Regions from separate parts of the Rummeliibacillus sp. G93 genome, predicted to be linked through region 1. Evidence: a T-box and tRNA genes for the amino acid it is inferred to sense, from the RefSeq annotation. Region 1 holds a T-box; the other holds one or more tRNA genes.
The links. A T-box is a leader RNA that pairs with one kind of tRNA and senses whether it is charged. The one in region 1 lies ahead of thrS (threonine--tRNA ligase), so its partner is inferred to be a tRNA-Thr.

Region 1 (9,830 bases):
AATCATGATATAGTTAGTAAAAATCCATGATTTTACTAGAAAGGAAGTTTTATATGCCGATTCCTAAAACATTAGCTGCTTCGATGATTTCTGCAGCTATCCTTGCAACGACAGTTACAACGGCCATTCCTACTATTCAAGCGGATGCTAAAACGACTGTCAAAGCAAAAGTAAAACAAGGCAAAACAAGCCGACTTGGCAGAATTAAAACAGCGAAAGCCATCATCTATCCAACACCAACAGCTACAAAGGGGACAACAAGCGCTAAGCAGCTCCACCTGACGTTTTATATAAATAAGAAAGCCATCTACAAGGATACAGCGTACTTTTTAATAAGTAATTACAAAGATCCGAGCAAACCAACTGTTGGGTGGGTTAAATCGAAAGATATTACAACGAGAACTCATACGATTGCTAAAAATAGCACAACTAAACGTTATGTGAAAGGGAACGGCAAAGCGTATACAAGACCTTGGGGAGACGAGCGTAATGTTATGTTTACAACTCTCACCAAAGACAAAAATACACTGTTCCAACCAAAAACAACCGAAAAAGTTGGCAATGACGTATGGTACAGTGGCAAATTAAATGGCCAAACGGTCTGGCTTAAATACAATCAGGTCACTACAACAAAACCAACAACAAGTGTCCCAAAACCGGAAACACCAAAGCCAACCGAACCACCTAAAACAGAAGAACCAACCAAACCGACTGAACCTACTAAACCAGTCGAGCCACCAAAGGAAGATCCTTCTTTTGAAACAATAGCTGTTAAAAAAATTGGTTCTTTAAAAAGTACGGCCAAAATCTATCAAGATCCAACTAAGTTAGTAGATGCCGAACTAGGAAGCAGCTATAGCAGCGAAAACTTCTATGTTTATAAGAAAGCAGTTATCAAAAGCAAAACCTACTACCAAATTAGCCGCGACTCAAAACCAATCGGCTGGGTAGAAGAAGGCCAGTTGAATCTAAAAAACATTACATCATCAAGTACAACAAGCCTGAAGTTATACCTGACTGGTTTCGGCGCAGCATATAATATCTCTGATGGCGATACAAAAAACGTTGTCTATGAGAAACTTGATGCCTACCGTGCCAAAGCGTTCACCGCTAAAAAGGTAGAGGTAGTAAACGGCAAAACGTATTACCAAGGATCGATCGGCGGTAAGACAGTTTGGATCAATCTTGAACAAGCAGGCAATAACTATATAGCAGAAAACCTGCGCAAAACATCAAACATCACACAGAGTGAAATGCAAAATTACTTAATTAAGAAAAAAGGTACTGCAATCACTTCAGCCACTCTTTACAAAATGATTCCTGCTTTCTTGGAAATTCAAAAAGAGTACGGCATTAGTGCACAATTTATGTTCGCGCATGCAATCGTTGAGACAGGGTGGGGAAGCTCGCAAATCTCTCAATACAAAAACAACTTCTTTGGCTATCAAGCATATGATTCTGCGCCATTTACATGTGCGCTATACTTCCCTTCAGGAAAAGAAGGTCTTGCTTATTATGCAGAAAAAATTTATCAAAATTATTTAAGGGTTGGCGGCGTCTATAATAATGGTGTTAATGTGGCTGGCATGAATGTTCGATACGCGACAGATAAAAACTGGGGACGCACCATTACACGCATTATGGAAGAAATGAAGCCATACAACTCTAGCTACTATACTGCACAGCCAATCAGCACAATAGTACCGGCACCAGTGAATAAAACATACGATCATATTATTCCTGCCAATATGCCACAGCCAAGTATCTTTAAAACATTTGATAAAGGCATTAAGGCAACAACGAATGCATCGACGAAAGTTTATTCAATGCCGTATGCACAGCCAGCACGTCAACTTGGCACATTAGCAAGTGGCAAGAGCATTACACTGCTTGGCCATAATTCAGATGTGAAGGACATTAAAGACAGTAACGGCAAATTTAAAGCGCGCTGGTTCCGTATTCAATATACAGATGCTAACGGACAAGCTACAGACCAAGCATGGGTAAGCAGCGAAAGCCTCGATATCCAAAACCTAGCTGTTACGAACGGAGACGGCTGCAATGTCCGCGACAAACCAACAACAAAAGGCTCAAAAATTTTAACTAAACTAAATGACGAAACGTATTTCAAACTCGTCTTAGACAGCAAAAACAAACCAGTCACTGAAAAAGATGAAAGCAACACAACATGGTATCAGCTTTACATTCCAGGCACTACAACCAAAGCTTGGATTAGCTCTACTATTATTACGAAGTTTTAGAGAAAACTCCGCCTATGACAGGCGGAGTTTTTTAATGTTTTAAAAAGCAAAAAGGATGGCGATTGCCATCCCATACTATCAATTAGTCCCAAATCCGATCTAATTGGCCAGCATATAATTCAATAGCTTTTTTGTAACTAAGAATTTCTTCATCATTCGTCGTCTGTATTAAACACTTTAATAATATCTCCATTGCCTGGCTATGTTCATTTAAATTATATAGCGTCATAGAATAAAAAGTTTTGAGTACCTGACTAGTTGGGAAAGCTTCGATTCCCTGCAGGAAGACATCTTTGGATTTTTCATATTCTCCTAAGGTTCTATAGGAGCTGCCTAAGCCTATGTATGCTTCTTCTAAATCCTTTGAAGGTAATCCCAACTGAATAGCTTTTTCATAGTAAGGAATAGCTTTTACCTCGTCCCCTAAAAGGTCAAAACTCCAAGCGCATTGATAGTTTAAAACAGCATCGTCAGGATAATTCAATACAAGTTTTAAGAAAAGTTCATTAGATGCCTTATATTCTCCACTCTTTCTTAAATCTAATGCTTTATTCAAATCAGTTTCCATTTGAACCTCCAAAATATTTGGCTTCATTCTCTTGAATAGTATTATATATCAATTCAGAAAATTAACATATTTATAATTGTAGGTTGTGACATGTTGAAGAAAGAGAGATAGCATACAAATTAAAAGAGCAAACCATACTCATGGTTGCTCTTATAAAAGGGCTAGTAAGTTCTACCGCCAATATTGTAAGACTCTAATTTGATTTTATTGGTTTTAGAGTCTCGCATATAAGTATATTCTTTCTTATCATTTTTCAAAGTAACATACACTAGCAAAAACCTATCGCCTGTTTCCTTTGTATAGAACGGTGTAATTTCTGTGATGTCTTTTTTATCAATCTTTTTAGTTTCTATTAAGTAGCTTTCTACATCATTTTTAATAACATATTTTTTATATTCCATGTAACCATATATTGAACCACCAATAACGACACAGCTAATAATAAAAATTAAAAAATACTTTAATTTTTTATTCATCTACCCACCTCGATACCATTTATTGTATATGTATTTACATCTATTATAGTAGGTTTATGTCTCTCATGCTATTTGCTTTCAGAAATTCGTTTTGATCATATTTCCTTTTTTTCATTTTGTTCAGTCGCAGTTAAAAGTGATTATCATTTTGAAATTTATCAATATGGAAAGTTAGCTATGATATAATTAAAAGGTCTGAAAATAATTTAAAAAAGAGCAGATATTAAAGGAGGCGTTCATTATGAAAAACAATAGAACTGGTAAGAACTCAAAGGGGATAACGCCTAATTTGCAACGGTAACTTAGCGTTTCCCCTCAATTTGAAAGGGGAATGTTATGCGTACAAGTAGTGTAGAAATTAACGAATTAAATGAAGAGAACTGGTATGAGTGTTGTGCGCTTGAAATATCAGAGAGCCAAACAAAGTATATTGAGTCGAATGCTATTTCAATTGCCCAATCTAAGTTTGAAATATCATTAAAGCCTTTCGCGATTTATTATGAAGAAAAAGTAGTCGGTTTTCTTATGTATAATACGGTGAGAGAAGAGCTTGATGGATATTGGGTATACCGTATAATGATCGATAAAAATTATCAGGGTAGAGGCATAGGAAAAGCTGCAACACAGTTAATGATTTTAGAAATGAGCAAGCTGCCAAATGCCAAAAAAATTATTGTGGGTTACAATCCAGAGAACAAAGAAGCCCATCATCTATATGCAAGCTTAGGGTTTATTGATTATGGAGATCGCTTTGGAAAAGAAATGGCTGTCATTAAAAATATAAATAAGTAAATTAAAAAGGGGAGGACCAATATAAGGTTTTAAATGCTGCGTTCATTTATTTGCTTTACAATATTCTCTTTAAAATCCTTAAATGGTATACTGATTGATTGTTTTTCTCCGTGCTTCCGAACATTTACTGCGTTTTCTTTTAACTCTTCATCACCAAGCACAATAATATAAGGAATCTTTTGCATCTGTGCTCTTCTTATTTTATATCCTAATTTTTCTTCGTCATCGTCAATTTTAACTCGTACCCCTAATTGTCTCAGCTGAGATTGGACTTTGAAGCAATAATCTAGGTGAACCTGAGAGACGGGAACAATTTGTACCTGTGTAGGAGCGAGCCAAACAGGGAAGGCTCCTGCAAAATGTTCAATTAAAATGCCTAAGAAACGATCGATGGAACCGAATACTGCGCGATGAATGACCACCGGACGAGCTTTTTCATTTTGTTTGTCTATATATGTTAAATCAAACTTCTCTGGTAGCTGGAAGTCGAGCTGCACTGTAGCACATTGATGGCTGCGTTGAATGGCATCTTTTATATGAATATCAATTTTGGGGCCATAAAAGGCACCATCGCCCTCATTGATTTTGTAAGGATACCCCAAGTTATTTAGTACGTTTTCTAAAGCTGTTTCAGCCCGATTCCAAAGTTCCTCGCTGCCCATTGAATCCTCTGGGCGTGTCGATAATTCAATTTCATATTCAAATCCGAATACTTTATACACATGGTCGATGATTTTTAACGCAAGAGTAATTTCATCTTCAATCTGTTCTGGTGTAACGAAAATATGAGCATCATCCTGGCAAAATGATCTAACACGTAATAAACCATTTAAGGCACCGCTGAATTCATGTCGATGAACTTGCCCGAATTCCGCCATGCGAATAGGCAAATCACGATAGGAATGTCGTTCATTTTTAAAGATGAGCATATGTCCGGGACAGTTCATCGGTTTTAAGGCAAAGTTTTGTTCATCAACCTGTGTAAAGTACATATTTTCTTTGTAGTGATCCCAGTGACCAGATTGCTCCCACAATCTCTGATTCATCATGAGTGGAGTCCGCACCTCTTTATAATCATACTTAGCCTGTAAATTTCGTAAAAAGGACTCGAGCTCATTCCGTATAATCTGGCCATTTGCCAGATAGAAAGGCATGCCGGGTGCTTCCTCTGAGAACATGAATAACTCAAGTTCTTTTCCAAGTTTACGGTGATTTCGCTTTTCCGCTTCCTCTAGAAAGACGAAATAGTCACGTAGCTCATCCTTTGTTGCAAAAGCGACACCATAGATGCGTTGAAGCATTTTATTATTACTATCGCCTCGCCAATATGCCCCAGACACTTTTGTTAATTTAAAATGCTGGATCTTACCTGTAGAAGGTATATGAGGACCCCGGCATAAATCATAAAAGTCACCCTGTTCATAAACAGTAACTGTTTCATCCTGTGGAATGTCTTCTAACAACTCAAGTTTTAATGGATCATGCGCAAATAACTGTTTTGCTTTCTCGCGTGAAACTTCCTTTCGTTTTATCTCCACGTTTTCATTAATGATTTGTTTCATAACCTTTTCTATTTGAGGTAAATCACTTGGAGTGATAGGGGAATCTAGCTCCACATCATAAAAAAAACCATCTTCAATGACAGGGCCAACTCCAAAATGAATAGAAGGATATATACGTTTTAATGCGTGTGCCAATAAGTGGGCTGTTGAATGGAGAACCACTGCTATTCCTTCTTTTGAAGCTGCATCATATAAGGAAATCTGTGCATCTTCTGTAATCTGGCATCCTACATCTGTAGGTATCCCATTTACATAACCGACAATTGTCTTTTTAGAAAGACTTGGGCTAATGGAGTGGGCAATATCAGTTAGTGTTACGCCTCGCTCATATTGCTGTTGTTTGCCATCTGGAAATTGAATTTGTATAAATTGATCATTCATCATGTTAAACACTCCTTTTTTATAATAAAAAAACACACGCATCCCTAAACAAGGGACGAGTGTGTTGTTAACCCGTGGTTCCACCCAACTTTCCATACGCTAAAGAATAGCCTATGGCTCTGGTGCTGTAACGTAGCATAGACGGTATTGGATACTACATTCCCCAATACAGCTCAAAGGTGGTAAATTATTTTCCTAAGCTAGGAAGATTTCAGCAAAACTTCCCTCTCTGTAAACCGTAAAAATAATTCATGTCCTCATCATCGCTTTTAATTTTTATTTCAATCAATGGAATCCTGTTAAATACAAAAAAACGCACGCATCCCTAATAAAGGGACGAGTACGTTTTAACCCGTGGTTCCACCCAACTTCCCATAAGTTAGATACAACTTATGGCTTTGGTGCTGTAACGTAGCATAGACGGTATCGGATACTAGATTCCCCGATACAGCTCAAAGGTGGTAAATTACTCTCCTGCGTTAGGAAGATTTCAGCAAGACTTCCCTCTCTGTAAACCGTAAAAGCAATTCATGTCCTTATCAGCGCTTCTTCATCAAGAATTAAATTATTATATATATTATGATAATTATTACTATTTAGCAACACCTATTTTAATTATGAACAATTTATTGACTTAACTTCCTCGCCAATCCAATCATTTTACATCCCATTAAACTTCCGCTAGCATTATGACGTATAAATATCACATTTACACAGATAGATGAAAAAAGGGAAGGATGAGTAACATGAGACTCTCTATTCTAGATCAAGCGCCGATACCAAAAGGGGCTAAACCGGCACAGGCTTTAAAAAACAGCGAAACATTGGCGATTCTTGGTGAAGAGCTAGGCTATCACCGTATGTGGATGGCGGAGCATCATAACGGGCAATCGCTTGCAAGCTCTGCGCCTGAAGTAACAGCGGCTCACTTGGCTGCTAAAACAAACCGTATTCGTATCGGCACAGGCGGCATCATGATGATGCATTACTCACCATTAAAAGTAGCGGAAGTGTTCAAAACATTAAGCGCACTGTCACCTGGCCGCATCGACTTTGGCGTTGGACGCGCACCAGGCGGGGATACTTATGCTATTTATGCGATGGCAAAAGGTAAACGACCTGAGATGACGGATCAATATAAAGAAATTGAAACAACACTTAAGTTGATGAACGATCAAAAACCAGGCATCTCTGTCTATGATTCAGTTGTGGCAACACCAGCGCGCGTGGAACTTCCTGAAGCATGGCTATTAGGCTCGACTGGTAATAGTGCCGTACGAGCAGGTCGCATGGGAATGGGTTACTCCTTTGCTCAATTCTTCAATGGTGGAATGACGAGAGAAATCTTCGACACATATCGCGCTAATTTCGAGCCTTCATACTTTATGGAAACACCAGAAATTCTGGTGACATATGCGACAACTGTAGCGGAAACAAAAGAAGAAGCAGAATTCTTAGCAATGCCGATTGATATTTCTAGACTACAGCTGATGCAAGGCAACTTAATACAAACCTTATCACCAGAAGAAGCAAAAGACTATCCATTAACTGAAATGGACAAAATGATGATTGAAGAAAATCGCAAATTGCATCTAGTCGGCACACCGAAGGAAGTAGGCGATATTATTCGTCGAGATCAAGAGCAATATGGATTTGACGAAGCGATGTTCAATTGTAACCAATTCAGCATCGAAAGCCGAAAACAAAGCTACACGCTATTAGCAAAAGAATTATTGGATTAAATAAGAGACCCGCAGCAGAAGCAGGGCACATGAAAAACAGAAGTAATTCATTGAGATTTTGATGAATAATTTTATTGAAGTGGAAATAAATATTAAAGTGGGCTACCGCTCGCCTCCGAAAAATCGCAACTATTTCCCTTCAATATCATGAAACACTTCACTAACATTCATTGCCTTACCAAGACAGCTGCGGGTTTTTATTATGCTAAATTTGTTTAAAGTAAATAAGTTTTAAAAAGAGTATTGACAAGAGTTTGTTTTCATGAGAAGATTATCTCGAATTAAAGATATTTGTTTTAAGTCTATTATTTTTTTAATATATATCTCGATTTCGAGACAGTTAGTATTTTCAGATTATATACAATGGAGGAGATTTAAAATGGCAAAATGGACAGTAGATCAATCACATTCAACAGTAGGTTTTGAAGTAAAACACATGATGGTTTCAAAAGTAAGAGGACAATTTGATTCTTATACTGCAGATGTAGAAGCAGCAGATTTAACAGATTTAACAACAGCAACAATCGCATTCAAATTTGATGTAGCAAGCATTAACACAAACAGCGAAGATCGCGACAATCATTTGAAATCAGCAGATTTCTTCGATGCAGAAAACAATCCAACTATCGACTTTACATCTACAAACATCGTAAAAGATGGCGATGACTACAAAGTAACTGGTGATTTAACAATCAAAGGCGTAACAAAACCAGTAACATTCAACGTAGAATACGGCGGTAAAGGTACAAACCCATGGGGCGTAGAAGTGTACGGATTCGAAGCGGAAACAAAAATCAACCGTGAAGAATTCGACTTAACTTGGAACGCAGCACTAGAAACAGGTGGCGTACTAGTAGGTAAAGACATCAAAATCAAAGTGGAGTTAGAAATTAACCCAGCTGCATAATAAAAGCCTGTGAATGATGCTGAATTTAGTTGATAAAAGTTCAGCATCATCTCCAAACAAAAGCTCAAAAGCATTTTTTTAAAACAATATCTCGAATTCAAGATAATTAAATGGGAGGGGTATTTCATGGACGCACTTAAAGGACTACATCACGTGACAGCTATAACAAGCAGTGCAGAAAAAATATATGATTTCTTCACTTACGTATTAGGTCTTCGATTAGTGAAAAAAACAGTGAACCAAGATGATATCCAAACCTATCATTTGTACTTCACAGATGATGTCGGCAGCCCCGGAACAGATATGACATTCTTTGACTTTCCAGGCATTCCAAAAGGGGTGCATGGCACAAATGAGATTTCTAAAACATGTTTCCGAGTTCCAAATGATGAGGCATTAGCTTATTGGGTAAAACGCTTTGATAAATTTGAAGTGAGACATACAGGAATCCAAGAGCAGTTTGGCAAAAAGACTTTATCATTTGTCGATTTTGATGATCAGAATTATCAGCTCATATCAGATGAGTTAAACGCGGGAGTGCCAGCAGGGACACCTTGGCAAAATGGACCGGTGCCACTTGAATATGCGATTACTGGATTAGGACCTATTTTTGTCCGGACTTCTTTCGCTGACTACTTCAAACAACTGTTAGAGGAAGTATTCTTCATGAAAGAAGTCGCTAAAGAAGGCTCATTCAAACTATTTGAAATGGGTGAAGGGGGCAACGGGGCTCAAGTAATCGTTGAAATGAACACCGTGCTTCCGCAAGCTCGACAAGGCTATGGCACAGTCCATCACACAGCATTCCGAGTGAATGACAGGGCTGACTTGGATGCTTGGCAACAACGTTTAGAGTTATATAAACTGCCAAACTCCGGCTATGTAGAACGCTACTATTTTGGTTCTCTTTATACAAATGCTGCCCCTTCCGTTTTATTTGAATTAGCAACAGATGGTCCTGGCTTTATGGGGGATGAACCATATGAAACACTTGGTGAAAAACTATCATTGCCGCCTTTCTTTGAGCCAAAACGCGAAGAAATCGAAAAAATCGTAAGACCTATTGATACAGTGCGCAGTACTCGAACATTTGAAAAGGAATATTTATAGGGAAGTGAAATCATGGGATTTATGTCTAAAT
Region 2 (9,830 bases), 220 kb from region 1:
TATTTACTATGTATTTAAACAAGCTGGTTATAATAACATCAGCCGCACAAGCGCTGCTAGCTACGAAGCGCGTTCTTACTATGTTTCCAGTCCGAAACCTGGCGATCTAGTATTCTTTAAAAATACGTACAAGACTGGTATCTCGCATTTAGGTATTTATATTGGGAATGGCCAATTCGTCCATGCCGGCGGTGATTATGTACAGGTATCTTCGGTAAATGAATCTTATTGGAAGAGCCACTTTGATAGCTATAAACGATTTTATGATTTATAAGTTATAAATTTTCCCTATAATACTAACTTTTAAACCTTATCTAATATTTTTGGATAAGGTTTTTTTACATTAAGAAAGCTTGATATATCAACGTTTTTGTCGAACTGTAATCATTATGCTCTACTTTTGTTACAAGACTGTAATATAACTGTAAACGAAATAGCATTGTTAATTTATCAGATTTTTTATAAAGTTATACTTGTAAAAAACGAAATAAAACATAACATTTGAACTATAACGATTGAACTTAAATAACTACGAAATATAAAAAAACTTACTAGAATAGTTGGAGGACCTTTCATGAAAAAGAGAACTTTCTTAACGGCTATCGCATCAGGCGCATTAGCATTAACAATTGGATTTGGCCAAGCAAAAGCAGCAGAACAACATAATACAGCAACTACTACAGAACATACATCTATTACAATGGTTTCAAGCTCACAAGCTGTTAAAATCAGCGGCAAATACCATGTTACTGCAAATTCCTTAACATTACGTAAGTCACCTTCTCTAACTGCAGGAAAGTTAGGTTACTTCAAAAAAAATAAAACTGTAAATGCAAGCTACAAAAAAGTTGTGTCAGGTAGAACATGGTTAAAAGTTAGTGCACAAGGCAAAACAGGCTGGATGTCTGCAGCTTACTTAAAAGCTGGCGCTGGCGTTAAAACAACTTCTTCTAGTACAAATCAAAGTGATATTGTAAATACAGCTAAAAACTACTTGGGTGTTCCTTATGTTTATGGTGGAACCACTCCATCTGGTTTTGACTGCAGTGGTTTTACACGCTACGTTTTAGGCAAACATGGTATTACTTTACCACGTACAAGTCGTCAGCAACGTACTGCCCTACCATATACAAGCAATCCACAACCAGGAGATTTAGTATTCTTTAATGTAGGTGGCGGTGCTATAACACATGTGGCAATTTATGCAGGCAATGGCATGATTGTTCATGCAGCAGGCAGCCATGTACAATACCAAACAATGAGCACTTATTGGAAAAATTACATTCATAGCTACGGTAGCATTCGCTAACTGAATGTTATAAGTAGTGCCCGTTAGAATAATATATCGTACGTTAAAAAAGCTCAGCTAACGTAGCTGAGCTTTTTCATTAGGATGCAGTTTGATAAGTTTCTTCTTCACTTGCAGGTTCAGTTGACTTTGGTTCTACAACTGATTTGTTTTCCTTAACGCTTTTCGTTTGTACGGCTGGTGTTTCTTCATCATCAGTATCTTGCTCTGGTGTCTCCAACTCTTCTGCAGATGCTCCATCGTCTTGAGTACTGTTGATCGTAATTTCTTTAAATTGATAATCCGCATAGTCGTCGATAACAATTTTATAGATTATTTTTTCTTTTAATTGATGCTCTTGCTTATTTTTATCTACATAAGTGAATGTAGAGTCAACTTCGGCAGTCGCATAATCGTCTGTGATTTGAATATTGCCGATTGAATGTTTTAAATCTTTATACTTTCTACCATCAGCTGTGTATGTTTCTAACATCTTAGATGCAGCATTTTGCGCTGTGCTTCCTGGAAGAATATAGGACTCATATGAAGGTCTTTTAACAGGGTCTTTAATAGCAAGTGGTACAAGATCATAGAAGCTATCGATATAATCTTTTATCAAGTCTTTCCCTAGATATGCTTCATCTCTGTGATCATTATCAAAATCTTGATCGTTATCAATATCGATCTCTACATCTTTGTTTGACCACCCTGTAATTAAATTCATTATTTGTTTAATTGGTATAGCGTAACCTATTTCAGGTTGGTCTGTTAAAATAATCGAATTAATACCAATTACGTTACCTGTTTCTGCATTAATCAGCGGGCCACCGCTAGAACCGGGATGCAAACGAGCTGTCATTTCATATAGACCGCTATATGTGTATTCATCCGTAAACTCTGCGCCAATGTTTGTGATTTTTCCTTCAGTTGAAGTGCCGCCCTTATTATTCGGGCTACCAATTGCAATAACAGGCGTGTTAAGTCTTGCTGGTGCTGTATCTAAAACGAGCGGGTCTTTCCCTTCCAGTTCTGGTACACGTATAAGTGCAACGTCTGTCTTTTTTGAAATTCCAATTACCTGACCTTGAAACTCTTGGCCATGCTCATTTGAAACTAAAACATAAGAAGCATCCTTCGCCACATGGGCATTCGTGATAATGTCTCCTTTTTTGTTAAATAGGAACCCAGAACCTTGCTGCAAATCTGTCACGATCGTATAGACTTGCGTTTTAGCGTTTGCAATAATTGCAGAGGTATCATTTTTAGGCATAACAACATTTGTTTCTTCTTTGGTCGTCGTTGGTTGGCCAGTTGCAGGAATATCATTAGTCACACTGCCCTCTTGACGGCTAGCTGTCACCTTATCCTCTTGATCCTTTTTTGGTTCTTCTTTCTTTTTTGTCTCTTCCTTTTTAGGCTTATTGATTTTCTCTACTTTTTTAATATGTTCATTTTCATTAGCTGACTTTTCATTTTTGGTTAGGAGCATAAACGCACCCAAGATAATGGCTGCCATTAAAACAATGGATACAGCTATTCTTTTGATGGATGCTTTCTTTGGCTGATACCGTCGATTTTTAGTCATCACACATCCACTTCCTATCATTATTTAATTGTCAATACTATAGACGAATGAGCCTATATGAAAGTTTCAAAATTTTATCAATTCGGCTTTCTAGATTCAATTTCACAAAGATTATCATAGCATAAATTCCAGAGAATAGAATGAGAAAATAGATTTTTTTCGAAGGTATTTCTACTTATTTGTTTTACCCTATTTTCAGCACTATATGCACTCCTCACTTTCTTTTCCATAGGTCTCCTTTATAATGTCTACTCGGTTTATTTAAAGTTTCCATTCCGTAGTATATAATGAGGGAAAAAGTGTTATGGAAGGTAAGTTGAATGAAAAAGATAAATATATTGGGCATTCCTTTTGTAGATACTACCAAAAAAGAGTTTGTAAGCCATGTTTTGACCTTGGCAACCAGCAACAAGGAACCCATTTCAATCGTAACAGCGAATCCCGAAATTGTTATGCTAACAAAAGAAAATGCACAATATGAACAATACGTACAGCGATCGACCTATGTAGTCGCAGACGGTATAGGCGTTGTCATCGGTTCTAAAATATTAGGTACTCCATTGCGGGAACGGATACCAGGCTATGAATTAGTACACGCATTTATGAAAAATGCTGATATTAATAAAAATCGATTCTTCTTTTATGGCGGCAAGCCTGGTGTAGCAGAAGCAGCGGCTAAAAAGGCAATCGCCCTCTACCCCCATATTAATATTGTGGGGACTGCTGATGGCTATGGTGACAGTGACGCAGTAGCCACTCAGGCAGCGTCCTTAAAGCCTGATTTTATTTTTATTGCTACGGGAGCTCCCAAACAAGAAGAATGGATAGCTAGTCACCGCCATCAATTCGAGCACTGTGTCATGATGGGCGTAGGCGGCAGTTTGGACGTGTTATCAGGCAATGTTCGCCGTGCGCCACAACTCTTTATCAAGCTTAATCTTGAATGGTTCTATCGCCTAATCACACAACCCACCCGTATAAAACGTATGATGAAGATACCTCTTTTTCTGCTTAAGGTGTTGCAATCAAAATAACAATTTGCCGATTCTATTAAATTGAATCGGCTTTTTTATATTCCCAATTTCCATTCAAAAATCCAATAGCAATTTATTAATAATAATTCGCTCTTATAATTTATATTGATTTATTGTATACAATTGTATACAATAATTTTATATTCCGATTGTATACAATTGTATACAGAAAGAGGTGTGATATGAGACCAAATGAGGAAAGAGGCGGCCGACATCGTCATCATGGCGGCGGCCATCATACAAAGGGTCCTAAAACATTTAGGCGCGGCAGAGCAATAGCGTTTTTAGAGATACTTCAGCTAAAACGTATGACTATCAAACAGCAACTAGACGAACCCGAATTTGAAACTATTAAGCCAGTCTTAATCGGTGAGTTAAAGGCACTCGACATGGTTATCAACGAATTTATACAGCTATTTGATTTAGAAGAAAGTGATGAAATGGTAACCACTGAAAATCCTTCTATAGAAGCCTCAGAAACGATAGGAGATCTAGCAGATGAAACTAATCAATGAATACATCGATAGCCTCTTCGCTCCAACAGATACAGATTTAGAGGACGTGCTGACATCAATTGAAGAAAACGGAATGCGTTCTATCTCCGTATCACCCGGCTCTGGTAAGCTTCTTACAATGCTGGTGTCTTTATCACAAGCTAAAGAAGTACTAGAAATTGGAGCACTTGGCGGCTATAGCGGCATATGCTTGGCAAGAGGATTTGGCAGCGAAGGTTATTTAACATCACTCGAATTAGAGGAAAACTATGCTACCCTCGCTCATCAAAATTTAACCAAAGCAGGCTTTGGTAATCAAGTTACCTACTTGACTGGTCCAGCACTAGAAAGCCTCCAAATTCTAAAAGAAAATAATAAACAATATGATTTTTTCTTTATAGATGCAGACAAACTAAATTACATCAACTATTTAAACGCTTGTATCGAACTTGCCAAAGATGGTGCTATTATTGTCACAGACAATGTCTTAGCTGGCGGGAGTGTTGCAGATTCAAACTCACAGCCTAAACGTTATAGTGAGTTCATGAAAGAGTTCAATAAAACAGTCGCAGAACACTCTCAGTTGCAATCTGTATTAATACCGATCGGCGACGGAATGACGGTTTCACGCGTTATAAAGTAGTTATACAACATGCTGACTGCTAGCAAATGCTATATGCTTTGTGAGCAGTTTTTTCAATTTCTAATCCTGCTTATCCGACTACCCCACCCCTCAACCTAGAAATATTTTCCCTTGCATGATACTGTATTCAATGAATAATAACGAGGAGGAATTCTTTCACTTTGATTTCATTTATCCTAACACTAAAACGACTGCTAGAAGCTTTGTATAAATCATCAAAACATCCTTTATTTTTATCGCTTATTACTACCCTATTTTTCATCATTCTGTCAGGCGTGTTATTTTATACACAAAAAGAAGGCTGGGCCGTTCTAGACGCCATCTATTTCTGCGTTGTGAGCATTATTCCAACCGGCATCGATACCAACCTTTCCCCTGAAACAGCGATAGGAAAAGTATTCACTATGTTCTATCTTATCGTTGGAACAGGCACAATGCTCCTAACACTCATACTTTTGGCCAAATCGACCATCAATAATGATGATGATTTTAAGAAAACCTTTAAAAGTGGAAAGTGGAAACGCGAAGGACAAGAGGAAGAAAAATAATTCATTTCTTCCCAGTTGCATTGGAGAAGAATAAGTCAAGATAATGCTAGGGCATTTTTGAATTTCGCCTAAATCATGAAATCTGAATTAAGAAAATAAAAGTGCTATACTATTGGTGTAAATAAATATTGCCGACTTAGTTTAATGGCAAAACGGTGGTCTCGTAATCCACTGATAGGAGTTCGATTCTCTTAGTCGGCATATTAAAAAACCGACAACTAACATAAATCTTAATTTGAATTTGCACTATCTTTCAATTGATAATCCAATAAGACTCTTAGATAGCCTATTACGTCTATTCTGTTTCCATAAAAATAAAAGCCATCCATAATTGGATGGCTTTATTTCTTATTCTATAACGGCAATCATGCCCTCTTCATCATCAATTTCTAATCGGATGCTTGCTGCATAGGGATCTACGTTGGTTTCTTCTTGTAAATAGGCACGGATAGCGGACAACATGTTGGCTACGCGATACGTATCTTGTCGATTATTATAATATGCATCGGCAGAGTAGCCTTCATCGTCATCAAAGCAAAGCTCGATCTCTACATTTTCGGGCATTACATTGATTTGGCGTGCATGGTATACGCATAATGCGTTAATTAATTGGTCCTCTGATAAGACTATTGTTTCCATACATTTCGGTCCTCGTCACGTTTTTTGTTGCCACGGAACATTTGGAAAACTTTCATGATTAACATAATAAGTACCAAGATGGCAATAACATTGATTAATAAACCAAATAAGTTGCCCATTGCACCCATATTGCTAAGCATTCCACCAAATAAAAGTCCTGCAAGTCCTCCGAGCATCATGCCACGCATAAATCCGCCCTTTCGTGGAGTTGAATTAGCAGTTTTTGATTTGTTAGTTTTGTTATTAAAGCTTGAGTTTTTGTTATCTTGTGTATTTCGATTTGTATTGGATTTATTGTTATTGAAAATAGAATTATTGGAATTACCGTTTGAATTAAAACCTCTTTTGCCTGATTTGTATCCTCTTGCATCAGCTGTGATGCTAAAATGGTCTGAAACAACAGGCCCTACAGTTGAGAAAGCAAGAGTAGCTGCAAATAAAGCTGCCGCAAGTTTTTTAAATTTCAATTAAATACCCTCCATTAGTGTGTAATTAATATTACTTACTCTTATCTTATCATTTTCCTTACATTATATGAAATGAAACGCTAAGGCAAAAAAAATCCTCCTGCTTTTATAGCAAGAGGATTTTTATTAGTTTGTTAGTCCACTTTTACATTACGAACTTCTGTTGGCTCATCAATAGTTTGTTTACCTTTTAAGTAGTTGATGAATGCATCAGTATCTACTTCGATTGTTTTATCATTTGTTGCTGTTGTGAATGCTTTGAAGTTATCGCCACCTGTTGCGATAAAGTCGTTAATTACAACAGAATATGTTTTTGCAGGATCGATTTTTTCATCTGTATCTCCTACAAATACATCTACAACTCCTTTTGAATTATACGTATAGTGCAAGCCAGATACTTCTAAGCCATAACCACCTGTGAATTGTTGGTTGATTGCTTCTTTAATATTAGCACCAGTCATGTCTACCACTTTCAAGTAGTTGCCGAATGGTTGGACTGCTTGCGCTTTACCCCATGTAATAACATTTTTGTCTCCGTCTTTAACTGTAGTAAGGTCAGCACGGATACCACCAGAGTTTGTCATAGCAAAGTCAGCATTGTAGCCTGAAGCTTTTGCTTGGCTTAATTGTCCATCAGTTACTAAGTTGCCGACTGGAGAACCGCCTAGTGGATGAGCGACACGGTCTCTTGTAATGGATTCAAATGATGCTGTTGCGATTGGCGCATCAATTTTCTCTTTTACTAAAGATTTCGCTTCATTCACAATGCCATTTACCTTCTTAGATACTTTGTTGCTGTTGATTTGTTCTTCAGTTGGCAAGTAGTTATATTTTACAATACCAGATGGTGTTTTAATAAAGTCTTTTGTCTTTTTGCTAATTTTACCTGTTACAACTGAATAAGCTTTACCAAATGATTTTGCCTCAATAATGCGTGTATTTTTGTAAACGCCATTAGCAAAGTTGTGATCATGGCCGCCGATTACTACGTCTACAGAGTGTTTCGGATCGATTTTTTCAAGCTCTTTCAGCATATCGACTGTTTGGCCTAAAATTTTCTCTTTTCCTTGTGTTTCAATTGATGTGTCTGCATCTGTGTTATAGGCACCTGAGTGTGCAACTACGACGATTGCATTTACACCTTGTTTACGCAAAACTTTTGAATATTTTGCGATTGCTTTTGCTGGATTTACCACTTCGATATTCTCAACGTGTTTAGATAGTACTACTGTTTTAATGTCTGGTGTAACGACACCGATAAATCCAACTTTAACTCCACCATATTTTTTCACTGTATAAGGTTTGAAGCCACTAAGGATTTTCTTAGACTTTTTATCTACAATGTTGGAAGTTAGGATCTCCATATTGCTTTTAGTCAATTTATAATCTTTTACTAATTCATAGTTTTGTGTTGCTTCAGTCGGTGCAAGGCCGTTTAAAATTCGTTTGAATTCATCGATTCCCTCATCAAATTCATGGTTACCTAGTGCTCCAACAGTAAATTTAATTGCATTGGCTGCATTCATTGTTGGCTCGTCTTGAAGTAAGCTTGAATAAGATGGACTTCCGCCTACTAAGTCGCCTGCACTAATTCTGTAAGTATTCGCAGCAGCTGTTTTTAATTTGTACTTCTTAGCAAACGCTGCTTTTTCTTGCTCAAAGTGATACGCAAGAGCTGGTGCTCCTCCGATTGGTGTGCCATCAGTAGCTTTATAACTCTCTCCGATATTACCATGCATATCATTGATAGATAGAAACTGTACTGGCACAGTTGTTGGTGCTTTCGGTTTTGCTGGCGTTGTTTTGGCAAAAGCTGACATAGGCGTCATTAATAATGCAGCAGCCCCTAATGTTGCGACGATTTTTGTTTTAAACACTCTCTACACTCTCCCATTTTATATGTAAGTTTGTTTCTTCTTCATTGTATAGTCTGCTATATAACAATACAATACTCAAAATTAAAAATAATATAATAATAGCATGTAAGACTATTCAGATAATACTATATCATCATTTCAAATAAATGAAAGCGCTTTTTTATTAAAAATTTTGAAGAATTTTGCCTAAATATGATATAATTACGTAGAACTTATAGTTAGATGTGCCTGTTAAAATTTGGGGAGGAATTTATTTTGACAACAATGAAATCTGTTCAACAACGTTTTGAAGAAAGTCCTTTTTGGCAAACACTTGGACTTGAATATATACATGCTGAAGATGGAATTGCCGAAATTGCCTTTGACTATAAAAAAGAACTAAACAATGTGGTGGGTACAATGCACGGCGGTGTCTTCATGTCAGCTCTTGATACTGTGATGGGCATTGCAACACATACACTTGGTTTTAAAGATGTAATTACTATTCAACTAGAAACGCGTTTTTTAAAGCCGGTTACTCACGGACGTGTGAAAGGGCTAGCGCGTATCATTTCACAAACCCGTTCAACAACCATTGTAGAAGGCCGTCTCTATGACGAAGAAGATGAACTCGTTGGATTTGCAACAGGTACATTTAAAGGTAGTAATTAAGGATAGAGATGCCCACTCTTTTAAGAGGTTGGGCATCTTTTTATATGTCTCTATTGTAGGTAAAGAGGATCCGATATACTTTACTATTCTGGCTTTTGAGCTTGTCTATCTCCCTGTTCTGCAAGTTATACTGTACAGTTCATTATGTGTTAAGGTACTAAGTTCGCTTCGCCTTCATCGTCACCTTTAACCTTTTGTTTTGGTTTTCTATTAATTTGATAGTTGATGCTATTCTCTTCTTTAATAATCTCGTATTTTGCATAGTTTCTCTTTTCTTTTGGAGGGATTCGCATATAAAACGTATAGTATTCTATTTGCGCTTTTAATGCGCATGCACGATTCATTCTCCGTTCAAATGTACTTACTGTAATATCCATTATTAATTCGGTTCCACTAGTAAAAGTAATAATCGTACCTAAGCTACCGTATGCACTGTACCTTTTTATATGGTTAAGTGCTAACCATATGCAGCCATCTTTCTTTGGCGAGAAAACGGGAAACCAGACTCTTTCGTTAATAGTGACCGGATGCATCTTAACTTTACCAAGAATATGCTTTGTCCCTTGTCCAGCCCCTGTTAAGCTAGAGCCTGAGAATTTTAAAT

Region 2: it has a tRNA-Thr gene. The T-box ahead of thrS (threonine--tRNA ligase) is inferred to sense a tRNA for this amino acid. The anticodon was not compared.

The regions. Positions count from the first base shown of each region.
Region 1 is NZ_CP097314.1:385,092-394,921, forward strand. It holds gene M2M59_RS01975 (glucosaminidase domain-containing protein) at 54-2,261, shown strand; gene M2M59_RS01980 (tetratricopeptide repeat protein) at 2,344-2,829, opposite strand; gene M2M59_RS01985 (hypothetical protein) at 2,991-3,305, opposite strand; gene M2M59_RS01990 (GNAT family N-acetyltransferase) at 3,642-4,097, shown strand; gene thrS (threonine--tRNA ligase) at 4,127-6,040, opposite strand; T-box leader at 6,089-6,313, opposite strand; T-box leader at 6,370-6,592, opposite strand; gene M2M59_RS02000 (LLM class flavin-dependent oxidoreductase) at 6,787-7,782, shown strand; gene M2M59_RS02005 (YceI family protein) at 8,162-8,689, shown strand; gene M2M59_RS02010 (ring-cleaving dioxygenase) at 8,816-9,799, shown strand; gene M2M59_RS02015 (NADPH-dependent FMN reductase) at 9,812-9,830, shown strand, end outside.
Region 2 is NZ_CP097314.1:607,886-617,715, reverse strand. It holds gene M2M59_RS02985 (C40 family peptidase) at 1-274, shown strand, start outside; gene M2M59_RS02980 (C40 family peptidase) at 575-1,309, shown strand; gene M2M59_RS02975 (S1C family serine protease) at 1,389-2,873, opposite strand; gene M2M59_RS02970 (WecB/TagA/CpsF family glycosyltransferase) at 3,194-3,907, shown strand; gene M2M59_RS02965 (hypothetical protein) at 4,090-4,422, shown strand; gene M2M59_RS02960 (O-methyltransferase) at 4,406-5,044, shown strand; gene M2M59_RS02955 (potassium channel family protein) at 5,206-5,592, shown strand; tRNA gene M2M59_RS02950 (tRNA-Thr) at 5,723-5,793, shown strand; gene M2M59_RS02945 (DUF2653 family protein) at 5,941-6,231, opposite strand; gene M2M59_RS02940 (hypothetical protein) at 6,219-6,698, opposite strand; gene M2M59_RS02935 (bifunctional metallophosphatase/5'-nucleotidase) at 6,833-8,575, opposite strand; gene M2M59_RS02930 (PaaI family thioesterase) at 8,840-9,226, shown strand; gene M2M59_RS02925 (competence protein ComK) at 9,376-9,830, opposite strand, start outside.